Regions from separate parts of the Paenibacillus sp. FSL M8-0228 genome, predicted to be linked through region 1. Evidence: riboswitches for the same ligand, from Rfam matches in the RefSeq annotation. Region 1 holds a riboswitch; the other holds the start of a gene.

What was found. Region 1 has a riboswitch for cyclic di-GMP ahead of MKY98_RS06305 (glycosyl hydrolase). Riboswitches for the same ligand answer to the same signal wherever they lie in the genome.
Region 2: linked by a shared signal. The riboswitch ahead of MKY98_RS02005 (collagen binding domain-containing protein) and the one ahead of MKY98_RS06305 (glycosyl hydrolase) in region 1 are both predicted to bind cyclic di-GMP.

What each region holds. Positions count from the first base shown of each region.
Region 1 is NZ_JBBOXA010000001.1:1,382,951-1,390,399, forward strand. Features, by position in the region: gene MKY98_RS06290 (UDP-glucose dehydrogenase family protein) at 1-192, shown strand, start outside; gene MKY98_RS06295 (hypothetical protein) at 436-582, shown strand; gene MKY98_RS06300 (sugar phosphate nucleotidyltransferase) at 837-2,213, shown strand; cyclic di-GMP riboswitch class I at 2,369-2,449, shown strand; gene MKY98_RS06305 (glycosyl hydrolase) at 2,463-4,064, shown strand; gene MKY98_RS06310 (hypothetical protein) at 4,113-6,410, shown strand; gene MKY98_RS06315 (hypothetical protein) at 6,720-6,902, shown strand; gene MKY98_RS06320 (helix-turn-helix domain-containing protein) at 6,956-7,324, opposite strand.
Region 2 is NZ_JBBOXA010000001.1:446,017-453,465, reverse strand. Features, by position in the region: gene MKY98_RS02025 (NAD(P)H-dependent oxidoreductase) at 1-398, shown strand, start outside; gene MKY98_RS02020 (TIGR02328 family protein) at 499-879, opposite strand; gene MKY98_RS02015 (DUF445 domain-containing protein) at 913-2,169, opposite strand; gene MKY98_RS02010 (AraC family transcriptional regulator) at 2,764-3,645, shown strand; cyclic di-GMP riboswitch class I at 3,696-3,776, shown strand; gene MKY98_RS02005 (collagen binding domain-containing protein) at 3,972-7,449, shown strand, end outside.

The DNA of each region.
Region 1 (7,449 bases):
TGCCTGTTGACCGATTGGGAAGAGTTCAAAAAGGTCGATCTCGTACAACTGGCCTCCCTTCTGCGCAAACCGGTTCTAATTGACGGTCGTAACGTATTCGCCGAGGAACAGATTCAAGGCTCCGGGCTGGAATACTATTCCGTGGGTCGTCCGCGGATGAGTGGGTGGAACAGAGATAAAGTGGAAGTTTAAAAAGTGACTGTGGTGGTGGGGGAGGCGCTGCGCGTGCAGATTGTTCTTCCGATTGCTGTTACCTCCGTATTTTCTTGATTGTATAAAACATTCAAAGGTTAAAATCCGGGGGTAAAGGCAAACGCTGACGCTTCTTCAGAACAATTCTGCCCGCTCCGCTGCTTTCCGCCGTGGAGTCACAGTTTTTAAACTCCCACCTTATGGGATGGGAGTAGGAAGGGCGTATCGGAAGGAGCGGCACCGTTGAGGCCGCTCCTTCCGGTCAAGCGCCGCTGCGCCGCCCCTGTGGAGCAAGCACTACCATGCGGATACGCTATGCTGCTCCTGCGACGCAAAGACGCCATTGCTGTTGCCGAAGGCGTGAGATTTTTACAGGCTGACCGGACTTAATAATGTCCGGTCGCGCCTTTTGCAATAAACGATATGATCGGCATGATGCATTTTTGAGTAGCGCAGGGGTGGATTTGAATCTGGAGAAGCGATAGCGTTCGCCTTTGTACCGGGATTCAAACCTATATACGATTTTATATAATCGAATGAATCCCGGTCCAACAGCGATCGTAAGATCAAATCCAGCCCGTAGCGGACTACTCAACCCTGCCCCATCCGATCACCCATACATTATAGAGAGGAAGTGGAGAGTTATGAAGCTCGTACTTTTGTCTGGTGGTTCCGGTAAAAGATTATGGCCTTTGTCCAACGATTCCCGTTCCAAACAATTTTTGAAGGTACTGGAGAGCCCGGAGGGGACTTCGGAATCCATGGTACAGCGGGTATGGAGACAATTGGGAGACAACGGATTATCAGAATCCTCGTTTATTGCGACAGGGAGAGCACAGGTCGAAATGATCCAGAGTCAGGTTGGGCCGAATACGCGTATCATTGTTGAGCCAGAACGCAGAGACACCTTTCCTGCGATTGCGCTGACAGCGACTTATTTATATTCCATTGCGGGTGTTTCACCTGATGAAATTGTAGCTATATTGCCTGTAGATCCTTATGTTGAGGATGCTTTCTTCGCCTCCGTAGCCCAACTGGAACATACGCTTCAGGAGAGTGAAGGCAAGCTTGCATTAATCGGGGTTGTCCCTTCCTATCCTTCAGAGAAATATGGTTACATTATTCCGAAAAACGATGCCACCCAAGGTAGCACTGGCTACCGCGAAGTGAGCCATTTTCAAGAGAAACCCGACCGGGAGCAGGCGGAGCGTCTGATTGAACGCAATGCTCTATGGAACTGCGGGGTTTTTGCGTTCAAATTAAGTTATTTGCTGGATATCTTGGCATCCAAGGGATTGCCGCTGAATTATGAAGAAATGCAAAAGCAATACGCATCTCTGGAAAAAATCAGTTTTGACTATGAAGTAGTCGAGAAGGAAAAGGACATTGTAGTTCTTCCGTATGATGGTTTTTGGAAGGATTTAGGTACTTGGAATACGCTCACAGAAGAAATGTCTAATCAACAAGTGGGCAGAGGTGTAGTAACGGAGGATTGCGTCAATACGAGTCTTATTAACGAGTTGGACATTCCTGTGGCGATCATTGGAACGAATGATCTGATTGTAGCCGCTAGCCCGGATGGCATTCTTGTGACCAATAAGGCAGAAAGTCCTCGTATTAAAGAAGTGCTCAAGGCTCATGATCAGCGTCCAATGTATGAAGAACGTCGTTGGGGGCAGTATCGGGTTGTGGATTATGTCAAATATGACGAGGGTAACGAGGTATTGACCAAACGAATCCGCGTACGAAAAGGCAAAAATATCAGCTACCAGCTTCATTTCAAACGGAGTGAAATCTGGACCATTATTAGCGGTGAAGCGGAAATTATTTTGAATGAGAAGCTACACAAAGTAAAGGCTGGTGATGTAGTCCGCATTCCTGAAGGGACGAAGCATAGCATTTTGGCTGTGACCGATGTGGATTTTATTGAGGTGCAGACTGGCTCTGAATTGGTTGAAGAGGATATTGTCCGCTTTTGTATGGATTGGAATGAAATTTCCCGTCACCAATTTATCTCATAATTATTTTCGTGAAAACGAAAAAAAGACAAATTCATGAAAATTCATGGCCCAAACTGTCGAATTTGGGCGAAAACCTGTAAATTCATGAACATGACCTATTAAATTTTGGTAAAATAAAGTCGATACTTAGGGTAAGAAGGAATCCAAACTCCTTCCAACGATAAACGCAGCCCTGTCGAAAGGCAGGTACGCAAAGCTAAAGGGCCTTCCACAAGGATGGCAGCCTGGCTACCGAAAGGAAGAGCGAAAGTGAGATTCAATTTTATTCCTCTGTATCGACTGATACGTCATGTACTCCCCGTTGTTATACTTTTTTCATTGTTGCCCGTCGGTTTTGGTGATTCTCTGTCTGTGGCGAATGCCGCTTCATTACAACCTGTTAATTCGGACGCTTCTATTCAGGCCCGTGAACTATACAATTATTTACTCAACATCTCAGGGAAAAAAATAGTCACCGGTCAGCATGATTATTTGGAAAGTCCGGATGAATTAAGTAACAAGGTCCAAAAAATCAGTCAGGCATATGTAGGTGTACACGGCTATGAGATGGGAGCTATCTCTGGTCAATCTGACGCTACAGAAGCAGCGCAACGTAAAAATGTCGTCGATAGTGCTATCCGTTGGGACAGATCCGGTGGTATTGTGACGATGACTTTTCATGAAGCGCTACCAGGTAGGCCACTGACTTGGGCCAATGTACAGGCGAAAGTAAGTCAGACAGAGTTCAACAAATACGTGACCCCAGGTACTACGCAGTATAACCTCCTCATTGCCGATCTGGATAAGGTCGCTGTATCGTTAAAGCAGCTTCGTGATGCAGGGGTTCCGGTTTTGTGGAGACCTTACCACGAGATGAATGGCGACTGGTTCTGGTGGGGAAACAAAAATAATTTCAATCAGCTATGGAATATCATGTACGACCGTTTTACCAACACACATCAATTGAACAATCTGCTGTGGGTATGGAGTCCGAATGCGCCCAATTCGTATACTGTCCCGTACACCCCGAAATACCCGGGGGATGACAGAGTGGACATCTTGGCAGTAGATATCTACAACAATGATTTTAAGCAAAGTCATTACGAAGGTCTGCTTGGGCTGGCACGGAATAAGCCGATTGCCATTGGGGAGCACGGTGAGATGCCTAGTTCTGAGGTGTTGCAGGCTCAACCTAAATGGGTATATTCCATGACTTGGGGCAAGATGCTGACTGAGAATAACACAACAAATCAAATTCAGGATTATATGAATGATTCGAGGAGTTTGACGCGGGATGATGTGAAGAATGGATTGGAAACGATTCAACCACCTGGGACAGATATACCGACCTTACCGGACGAGGGACAAAGTGAGCCTATCCCGGCTCCGCCAGTAGTGATCGTTCCCCCAGCTCCGACTCCTCCTTCTGTTCCTGATGTGGTATATGTGAACGGGTTGCGTGGCGAATATTTTAACAATATGAATTTGAATGGAAGTCCTGTTTTGATCCGTACAGATAGCAAGCTGGACTACAACTGGCGTGCCAATGCAGCTGACCCTAAGGTGAATGCCGATCAGTTCTCGGTTCGCTGGACGGGTAAAATCAAACCGCAATATAGCGAGACCTATACGTTCACCACGATATCCGATGATGGTATCCGTGTATGGGTAGACGGCAAGTTGGTGATTGACAGCTGGTTCAAACAAAGCTGGACAGAGCGTAAAGGCAGTATGACTTTGGAAGCAGGCAAAATGGTAGATTTAAAAGTAGAATACTATGATGAAAAAGGCGACGCGATGGCACGTCTAATGTGGGAAAGTCAGCATGAAGCGAAAGCGGTGATTCCCGGAAACGCTTTGTTTCTTCCTTGATTAATACTCTTTCCCGGTCCAAAAATTTGAGGAGAGAGGGTCGATCATATGATAAAAAAATGGTTATCCCATAGGTATACAGGAGTTTTATCTGGACTACTAGCGATCGTAGCTATAGCGATGATCGCTTGGTTTATATACACGCCTTCAAGAAGCGCAGAATTGCAGACGGATAAAGTAGCAGCTGCCAGTCCAGTATGGAAGCTGGGGCAGAGGGATGACTCTTCAGCGGAATTCAAAGGTGTGGTCGGCAGGGATAATATCGACATTTCTACAGCAGCTGCCTCTACCGAATCATCTGCTAAAGGAGCAATGTCAGCGTTGTCGGTAGCAGAAGAGAGTACAACAGTTCCGGTATTGCTCAGCAGTGGAGATATTCCTCCCGGTTTGAATGCGTCCACGAACCCTGAACTGACACTCCAGTATAAGCTGAACCAGATACCTCCCAATGGTATGATATTCCGTGTTCGGATTTTGGATGCGGGCAAAGCAGTCCCGCAAATGGCTGTATTTTCAAATCATCAGCTGTCCGGTATTATTCAGATTGCCGGGGTATCCGGTACTGGGAGTACTTATAATTTCAAAAACAACTACGAGTTGTATATACCCAAAGAGCAATTGCAAAGCGGTGTTAACGTACTCAAGCTAAAGACAGCGCGCTGCCTATACTGCTCCTCTGCAGAAGATAAAAATGTGTGGTGGACTTGGGATGACTTGAGCTTGGAGACGTTAGCTTCACCTGCGACCGAACCGGTACACGGTAAATATATACTGACCGGAACAAATGTGAACAATAAAGAATTTTATTATGATCAGGGTGCAGTTAAGCATTTACCATACGTTCTCAAATGGCTGGGCATTGCTTATAGTGGCAACGTCATGAGGGTCACCTGTGCCAGTAATGTGGGTAAGGCATGTACAGACGTGGATGATTACTATCAAACGTTAAAGCAGTATAATATGCAATCGTCTGCTTTGTATTTATATACAGGTGATATTAAGCTGCAAAAAGATGGTTCTCTGCCAGAGACGGCCAAGCAAAAGTTGCGCGATTATGTAAAAAAATACGGTTCTTACCTTCAATATTATGAAGTAGATAACGAACCTGGATTATTTAATCGCTCCAAGGCGGTAAATCTGGCTGTGGCCAAGTGGTTGAATACAGAAGGCAAGCAATTGGCACCGCATCTCAAAACCGTAGCACCCGGCTGGGCCTATTGGCCAACGTACTCTACCAAGGCGTGCAAAAATCAAACCAGTGGTACGCAAAAATGCGGTGACCCAGATGGATGGGAACGGGACCCGGCACAACGTAAACAGCTGGAGGAAGTCACCGACCTGACTAACGGACACGCCTATGGTGAATCGTATAATGAAGAGGGCGGAGGCAGCTTCATTCAAAATTTGAAAACCTTCGGCGGTTCGAGCGACGGACTGGCGAAGAAGATGCTGAACACGGAGTTCGGTACCAATGATACGCATCGAGATAATCCAGATTACGGGGCTAGTCAGCCACAAGCAGCCGCATTCGACCGGATTATGCGTTCACAAATTGGGTTTGCCGATATGTTTATCCAGCACGCTGCTTTTTATAAAGATTATACGCTGTTTAAAACAGGCTTCGATCTGCAAAGTCATAACCCGGCCAACACAGAAATTTATCCGTTCGGGCAGGGACAGGACACTCGTGTTAAGATCATGAGACGCTTGAGTCTAGCCTATGCCACCCATGGGAAACCTCTGACTTATACAGTGCTGAATCCAGAGGATACCAAGGATAAAATGGTGTATGTGCGTGCGGTGGATACGTCCAAGCTTAAACCGCTGGCAGGTAGCGGCGCTACTTCAAACAAATTGCTGGTAAATCTAGTGAATTTCGAATCCACCACGCAGACCGTTCGTGTACGGGTGACAATGCCGAATGCCGGTTTGTACACGGGTGAACGTTTTGGAGCGGGTTCCACTTACAGTCAGGCACAGCGTTCCATATCAGGGCTCAAGGCTTCTCCTGCCCTTGATTTTGAAGAAAAGCTGGGCCCTGGCGAAGCGGTACAATATATTTTGGAATTAAAAAGTACAGATCAGACCGCAGCTTCAGCTCCAACAGGGGTGAAGGCTGCCTCTGTTCAGGATGGGGCGGTAGAGATTAATTGGCTTCAGGCAGAAGGCGTATCTTCCTATGATGTGCTGCGTGCTGACGGAACCGACGGGGCCTATCAGGTGATTGCCTCGCAAGTAGCGGGAAGCACGTATACAGACCGCACGGTAAAAGCCGGAAGCCACTATGTCTACAAAGTCCGAGCGACCGGAGGTACTCAGGTTTCCCAGGCAGCCGAGGCCGCTTAATCAGATCGGAATGCATATAGGACCTTAGAGTTCGAATACCTAACATCATTTCGAAATAAAACAAAAAAGAACCTATCAGGAGAAAATAGGACCTGACAGGTTCTTTTTTGTTGGAAAATCGTTCTGATTTGCCAATACTTTACGTATAATGAAGAAAAAAATAAGAAAATCCTTTTTTATTCTCGTCATAAGACGACAACATTGCAGGTGTGTATTCATATATAATAGTTTTGTTCACGACTATACATACAAGGTTTGTGGGAAATTTCTTTCCGGTGACCAAGAATAATAAAGTGAGGTTAGTGCTGAATGAACAAGGAGACAGAATTAGGGGGGAACAACCCTCTTTTTCAAAACAACGTACAGAAAGCAGGCAAAGCTGCCATCCACTTGGACATCCGGGACATTTTGCTCCAATGTGGGTTCACGATGCCAGAATGGCTAGAAAGCGACGCGGATGGAACCACATACCGGAAGGACAAGCGCGTGTAAATTCCAACGGCTGGTCTTACTTGAGCGAGACGTGAAGCAGTCGGCCGCTTTCTTTATTCCATCATTCGTTCCATTCGGACAAATGCAATAAAACGTTTGGCTTCTTCCTCAGACAAGGTGCGTCCATCAATGGTCAGGTTGAAACGTTGCAGAATATCCTCATCGGACAGTTCAAGCTGGTCCACAAATTCCCTCACATCTGAATCCAATATTGCCGCCGGATGGCTCGTACGTCCCACCAAGTAGTCAATCGTTACCCCGAAAATATCAGCGAGCTTGGTCAGGATCTCGAAATCTGGCTTGCGCCTATTTTTTTCATAGTGAGAAAGAGCTGCCCGCGTAATTCCGAGGGATTGTGCTAGTTCCTCTTGTTTTAATCCCTTATGTTCTCGTAATTCAGCGATGCGGGTGCCATAATTCATCCGTTTTTCCTCCTGAAGGCAAGGTTAAGAAAGGTAAAAAAGCAAGTTTACGCTTGACAAGATACGTTTTGTATCATAAATTAGTTATGTAAGTTACATAACGTATCTTTATTTAATAGTTTTCA
Region 2 (7,449 bases), 940 kb from region 1:
ATGTTCGTTATGATTCTCCTTACGTGGAGTATATGTATAAAGAGGTTAAAGGTATGTCTGAGGAGGACTTTTCCTCACTGCCAGGCCGCTATAAGATTTTCCAGGGTGAAAATCAACGCCTGCTGGAAAATGAACGTACGTTATTTGACTGGGCTTCCAAGCAAACCTACATTGCCTTAGGCAATATGATGACCGCGGCGGCTCAGATCGGTATTGATTCCTGTCCAATTGAGGGCTTTAACTACGATCAGGTGCATGCCATTTTGGAGGAAGAAGGACTACTGGAGAACGGGCTGCTCGATATTTCGGTCATTGCTGCCTTCGGTTATCGTGCTCATGAACCCAAGCGGGAAAAATCCAGACAACCACTGGAAAAGGTCACACGCTGGATTCTGTAACCTGGTCCCATACCTTTCCCAAACTCTGAACATTAAAGCACGTAAAAAGCGGGCTTGCGGCACTTCATCTGAATGATGAACACACCGCAACCCGCCTTTTTTAGGTCACTTCAACTTCTATTAAAATCCCCTTGGAAGCCAGGTTATCCAGGCACTCCTTCATATACTCATCGTCATGCTCCACATATGCACACGCGCCTGCCAGTTCCTCACCTAGCTCCGCGCCCCAAGGCTCGCACTGCTTACCGCGATACAATGGCTGTTCCCATAGTGGATCAACGTTGTACCCTCTGCTTTTCATTTCGTCCATAATGAGCCTATGATAGCGCACCAGCAGCATCGGATGATAGTCGAACACATAATTCACCGTGGCGTGTGGCTTGCCCCACCCATTCCCGCGCAGGGCACAGCACTCACGATGTTGCCCCAGCAGTTGCGGACGGGGTAACTTGTCGATTAAATGTTCATGCCAAAGCCTCATGCTTCCACAACCCTATCTGTCGCTTTTTCTGTTCTAATGGATTAGCATACGGATACCTGTCAGCACAATGCCGATCAGGAAGCCTGTAACTGCGCCGTTAATACGTATCCACTGCAAATCCTGTCCCAATTTGTCCTCCATCAGTGCAATCAGGGATTTGTTATCCATTTTGTCTACATTTTCACGCACCAAGTTACCAATTCGACTATGGTTGGCTTCCACCAGTCCAGTAATACCTTCCACAATTCGCACATTGATCTTGTCCAGCAGCTCGGTATTCCCTTTTAAATCAGCCAGCATCCGATCCAATAGCGGTAAAATATAGGTCTGCACATAGCTTCCGTCTTCCATGTAGTCCAATAAGCGTATACGCAGTTCTTCCATTTTGCCCAGCACTGACGCATCGCCTTCCCAGGCTTCAACAAGGCTATCCTTCCAGCCGTTCAATCCTTCCTGAACCGTATCTTTCGTCGCCAATCGGGTCACCTGTGTTCTTAGACCATCCAGCACGGCCTGACGGCGCGGGTGCTCTTCCCTTTGCAGTTCTGCTACCTGATCCAGCAGGAAATGACGAATCATTTCACCCATACGCTCTTCGTTCAGATAGCCGAGGAATGCGTTCAAAGCAAACTGCATCAGTCCGCTCACCTGCAAACCGCTGACAGCCTGCATACCTAAGGTACCCAGCGTATAGCCCGTTTCGGGTCGCAAAAGCCAGGACTCGGCTTGTTCCAGCGTGTAATCCAGCGCGCGGCGATCATAGCCCTTCTCGCTGGTCTGAAGAGCAAGCGCCTCCAGCAGCGGTCCGGCGTCAAAGTCAGTCACCTGCCGCTTGAGCTCTGCCACGATGACCGGAGCCAATTCCGCGAGCGGGAGCGACTGGACGAGCCGCTTGGCAAGAACATCTATGGATGCCGCCGCCTCCGGCGTGCGCAAACCTTTTTCCACACCACCCAGCACCAAATCGGCCAAACGAATATCTGCAATTTTAGATGCGATGCTGTCTTTGTTTAGCAAGTTATTTTCCACCGTACTCACCAAGGCATTTGTGAGCTTGTCCCTATTTTTAGGAAGCAGCGCGGTATGTGGTATCGGAATGCCTAGCGGATGACGGAACAAAGCAGTGACAGCGAACCAGTCCGCCAGTCCCCCTACAAGTCCTGCCTCAAAAGCTCCGGCTAACAAACGAGCCCAGCCATATTGCTGGAAGGGCAATGTGGCTGCAAAGCCTGCCCCTAGAATAACAAGCGACCAAGCCGCTGCGGTTTTCGTATTTTTGGGTTTTCCCATCCTGTAATCCTCCAAACTGACTGTCGAGTAAGTAAAGCACTATACCTGTATTACCCATCATATCATTGCCCGTGTCATTTCCAAAGTTGAAAGCACTCTTGATGAAACGCGTAAGGCCACTTTTTGCGTAATTTTTTATGCATATATCTCTCTTTTTTACATTCATGTTCGTGAACTAAATCACAACACTAGGCCCAAAATCTCATTTTTAATAATAAGCCTTACGAACCATTTTATCAGAACCAAGTCCTAAATTTCTTAAACCGAAAGGAGAAGTGAAGGGAAAAGTTGAATGGGCATGTAAGATATCTTTTTCAGCACTAATTCTATCTTTGACCCCAGAAAGGATTTGAATCCATGATGACCTCAGAATTCTTTCAACAATATTCGACCTTTTATACGGACGATCAGGTTAGATGTCCATAAGAGCGAGGCTTCTATAAAACTTACAAACATATTTTGATATATAGACATATTTCATGTGATAAAATAAACTTTTATATATAGTAAATCATGTTTAATCAGCCATTATATATTGGTTAAATCAAACCAAGATAAGCTAGATAAAATTGCTTCTTTGTAAAGGAATTGAATATGACAACAGACCAAAAAAACAACGAGGGCCTCTGGAACGGCGAACCTGTCGTAATTGTGCGCACTCCCTCCGCTTTTGCCAAGCAATCCCTTTTATATATTCAGGAATTAGGCTACTTCCAAAAAACTTCTGCTTTTACGGTGGAAAGAAAAGAACTCGCCTCTTTTTTGCTTGTTTTTACGTTGTCTGGTAAGGGAGAATTACTATACCGGGACAAGAAATATATTTTAAAGCCTCATGATTTGTTTTTTATTAATTGTGAGGAGTATGTGCAATATAGCACCTCCGGTCATGAAGCCTGGGAGTTTATCAGCTTATACCTGTACGGCAACCTGATCGGAAACTTTTACGAACAATTTGCCAAGCATAATAAACCGGTAATATCCATGCATAATCCGTATATTATATTGGACAAACTGCATGCTCTGATTTGTGGGCAGTCTGACAGAAGTCTTTCCGCTGAACTGCTAACGTCCAGGCTCATTGGTGAAATACTGATGTGCATCTTGCAGCATCCCTATGATCACCAGCATGTGAATGCTGAAACCCTCAGCGAAGTACGTCGGGTACAGCAATATTTGGATCAGTCCTACTGTGAGCGAATAACACTGGACTCGCTGGCAGATATGTTTGAATTAAACAAGTTTAATCTGGCTAAAAATTTCAAAAAGCAGATCGGTTTCTCTCCGATTGATTATCTCATTAATGTCCGTATCACGGCCGCTCAAAGCTGGCTTAAAACCAGTGACATGTCCATTGTGGATATCGCAAGGTACGTAGGTATTCCCAATACGAGCCATTTTATTAACCTGTTCAAGGAGCATGTAGGAGAAACACCTCATTCCTTCCGCAAAAAGTGGGGGAACCGTTCCAAGCTGTAAATGAGAGGTTACATGAAACCAGTTTGATAGATGATAGACGCACAAGCTATTCAAGTTAATGGCAAAGCTGTCGAAAGGCAGTGACGCAAAACTATAGGGCCTTCCTATCCGGATGGCAGCCAGCTACCAGATGAACGAGCTTTTTATTATGCCCTTTTTTACATAGATCCACCACAATTTGCTATGCCTATCTCGAAAAAAGCCCTGATCGCTATGATCAGGGCTTTTTTTTCTATTGGGATAGTCATGTCAGCCTAGCATGCTGAATATACTAATTTCGAACGAAGCATTGCCATATTACGATGAATAGGAGAATCACTTGGAGCATGAGAACAAAAATAAATGTAATGATCATTGCCTTATTGCTCATTGTCCAAAGCTTTTTCAACGCAACACTGGCTTACGCAGATGCTCCAGCCCCAGAACTGCCGCAGAGTGCTGTATCCGATCCTACACATACCGTTACGGATGCTGTATACGGTGTCCCAAACCTTGAACCTCCCAGGGAGATTCCTTCAAACACGCCCCCCTTCGTTCAAGGAGCAGTCAGTTCAAAATCTCAACATGATGCAACTCCGCAGAGCATACTAACGAAGTTGAGCCTGACCGACGAATCAGGGCATGTCATTGATGCAGTATATAGTCCCGACAGCCAATTCGACATCGGATCAGCCATCCAACTAGGCTATGAATGGGAGCTTCCTGACAATACCTATAAGTCAGGAGACACTTTCACCTTTCACTTACCAGAACAGTTTGTCATCTACACTGATATCTCATCTCCGTTAGTCACTACCGACGGAACCGTGGGATACTTCACAGTAGATCGTCAGGGCAAGGTGATCATGACCTTTAACCCATATGTAGAGACTCATTCCAATGTCAGCGGCAAACTGCAAATCAAAACCGAGTTTACAAAAGAAATAGTGAAAGGTAGTACAGAGGTCATCATTGCGATTCCGATCAAAGGCGGGGTGCAAACGGTCATCGTGAATGTAAAGCCCCAGTCAGGGCCGACCCTAAGCAAACAAGGGAAACTAGCTGGCACAAATCAGATCGACTGGACCATTGATGTGAACAAACAGCTAAACACCGTAAAGCATGCCTTCATCACCGATCCAATTCCTTTAGGACTGGAACTCAGAAGAGACTCTATCCGGCTCTATCATCTCCAAGTCAATATCGACGGATCGACCGTTGTTCGAGACCTAGTAAATGCGAGTGAATATGCCATTGAAGCAGATCAAGCCGGGACAGGGTTTGTGATTCGTTTTCAAGACGATAGCATGAACACGGCCTACCAGATTCAATATTCCACGCGCATTACTGGCGACGAAACTCGTTTTTCCAACACAGCAACGCTTTCAGGAGATGCGATAGAGAACGTTGCTGCTACCGGTACTGTTCAGGTAGAACGTGGTGAGTTTTTGTCCAAAAAGGTTGAAAAATATGATCATGCCACACAAACACTCTCGTGGGCCATACGATACAACTTCGGCGAGACAAAAATCCCCGAAGCCAAAGCTCTTTTAATTGATCATTTCAACAAAACTCAAGAATTGCTACCCGGTTCCTTGAAAGTATTTAAAGGAAACACGCTGGAGGAACTCCCATCGTGGGCGTATACTGTCATCCCAGTTGATTATCCGGACCGCAACGGCTTCAAACTTCAATTTAACTTCGACGTAGATTCAGCCTATACCATCCGATACCAGACTCAAGCCAGAGGCCGTGTCTATGAAAATGGAAAAGTTATAAACATCATAACCTCAGATGGAATCCAGAAGATCGTATCGACAGAAATCACAAGCGGAGTTATGACTAAAATGTATGACACACCCAATTACAACACCAAAATCATACCTTGGGTGATTACCATTAATACAGACTTATACACCATGAAAAATATTGTCATTCACGATGTGTTTCCAAACGGGGGCTTGGCCTTGTTGCCGGACACCCTGAAAATTCAAACTGTTGACGGAACAACGGAGCTACGTGCCCCCACGGATTATGAGCTGATTCCGCTATCACAGGACTATAAACAAGGATTTACGCTCAAATTTCATAAAACCATTCATAAAGCTTATACGATCAAGTATTCAACCACCTATAACAATGACTGGAAAACGGATACGACGAAGCCTGAGTTTCGTAATAAATCCATTATAGAATACCAGTTTGAAGACGGAGAAACATCATCGCATGCCGTGGAGTGCCCGATCTGGCCGGACTTTATGACACAACGAAACGGTGCCAAGCAAGGAAGCTATAATGCGACCTCCAAGCTCATTACCTGGGACATTAAAGCCAACTACAATCGCAAGATCCTAAACCACGCGGAAGTGAGAGACCCCTTGCTGCAAGGTCAGAAGTTACTGCCCGGCTCCGTGAAAGTACACGATATGACCTTGCTGGGATGGTGGGATGGCGTACAAAAAGGGGCTGAAATCCCGGCAGATCAATACACCATTATCCCTCCCTCCGAGCAAAATGGGAATGAATTGCGTATCCAGTTCAAGGAGCAGATACAGACTCCCTACTGGATTACCTTTCAAACTTCATTGGAAGGAGAACTGATTGACAAGGAAATTCATAATCAAGCCCTTCTACTGGATGGACAAAAAACAGTCTCCAAATGGGCAGCGCAAGTCACGGTACCTCATGGTGGAGAATATGTATCTAAAGTCGGTACACAAAATGGAAATAAGATCGACTGGAGCATCCGCATCAATGAAGGACAGTCACATGTATCCAACGCTAAAATTATAGATCAGCCTAGCAGCAATCAAATCTTAATCGAGGATTCCTTTCATTTGTACTCTACAATCATCGCTGCCAACGGAAATACCACCAAGGGCACCGAGTTGATTAGAAACCAAGATTACAAGCTGTATATCAAAACAGATGCTCAAGGCCAGCAAACTTTTGAACTTGCTTTTGCCAAGGATATTTCCTCTGCTTTTATTCTTGAATACCAATCATTCATTCATGCTGAGGACAAAGCCAAAGTGAGTAATAAGGTTGCCTTTGAGGGGGATCGCTTGACGACAGAGATACGGGAAACCAGCCAGGAAATCATTGTACGAACGTCTTCCGGCTCCGGTTCCGGCGGGGGTGTGACCGAAAGTCTTGAGTTGACCAAGGTAGACCAGGATATGCCTGAGAAGGTACTGCCTGGCGCACAGTTTGCACTCTATGATAAAGGTCAAAAAAGAGCCCCTCTCATTCAGACCACCAATCAGGAAGGCAAAATCATCTTTTCCTCCTTGCTTCATGACGATTACATCTTGGAGGAATTGGCAGCACCGGAGGGCTATAAAATCACCGAGAGCAAGCTTGAGATCAAAATAGACGCAACACTGCGACAAAGCTCTGGTGTAAAAAAGATTGTGATCACCAACCGTAAAGAAAAGAAAAACGAACCAGGAACGCCTACTCATCCAGACCCGTCACCCCCGTCTGGAGGCTCAGGTAAGAAACATGACAGAGATCCGGAAATACCCGATACTCCGTCTGTAACCGTTCCTCCGTCATTGCCAATGTCTCCGGAGGACATAGCCCTTCTACAGGAGGAACCTGCACCTATACCGCCGGAGCCGCCAGCCGTCATGCCTCATCAAGATCCTTCTCCTCCGGTGGATTCGAAAGACGATCCCAAACCTAAGATCCGTGTCAAGGTTCCCGGGAAAGAGCCAGAAGAGCCAGAGGATCCACCTGCGGTACATCAGTTGCCCCAAACAGGTGAAAGCAGCCCCGTTCCGTTCTATTTGACAGGCATAGCGTTGGTTATGTGGGGCGTAT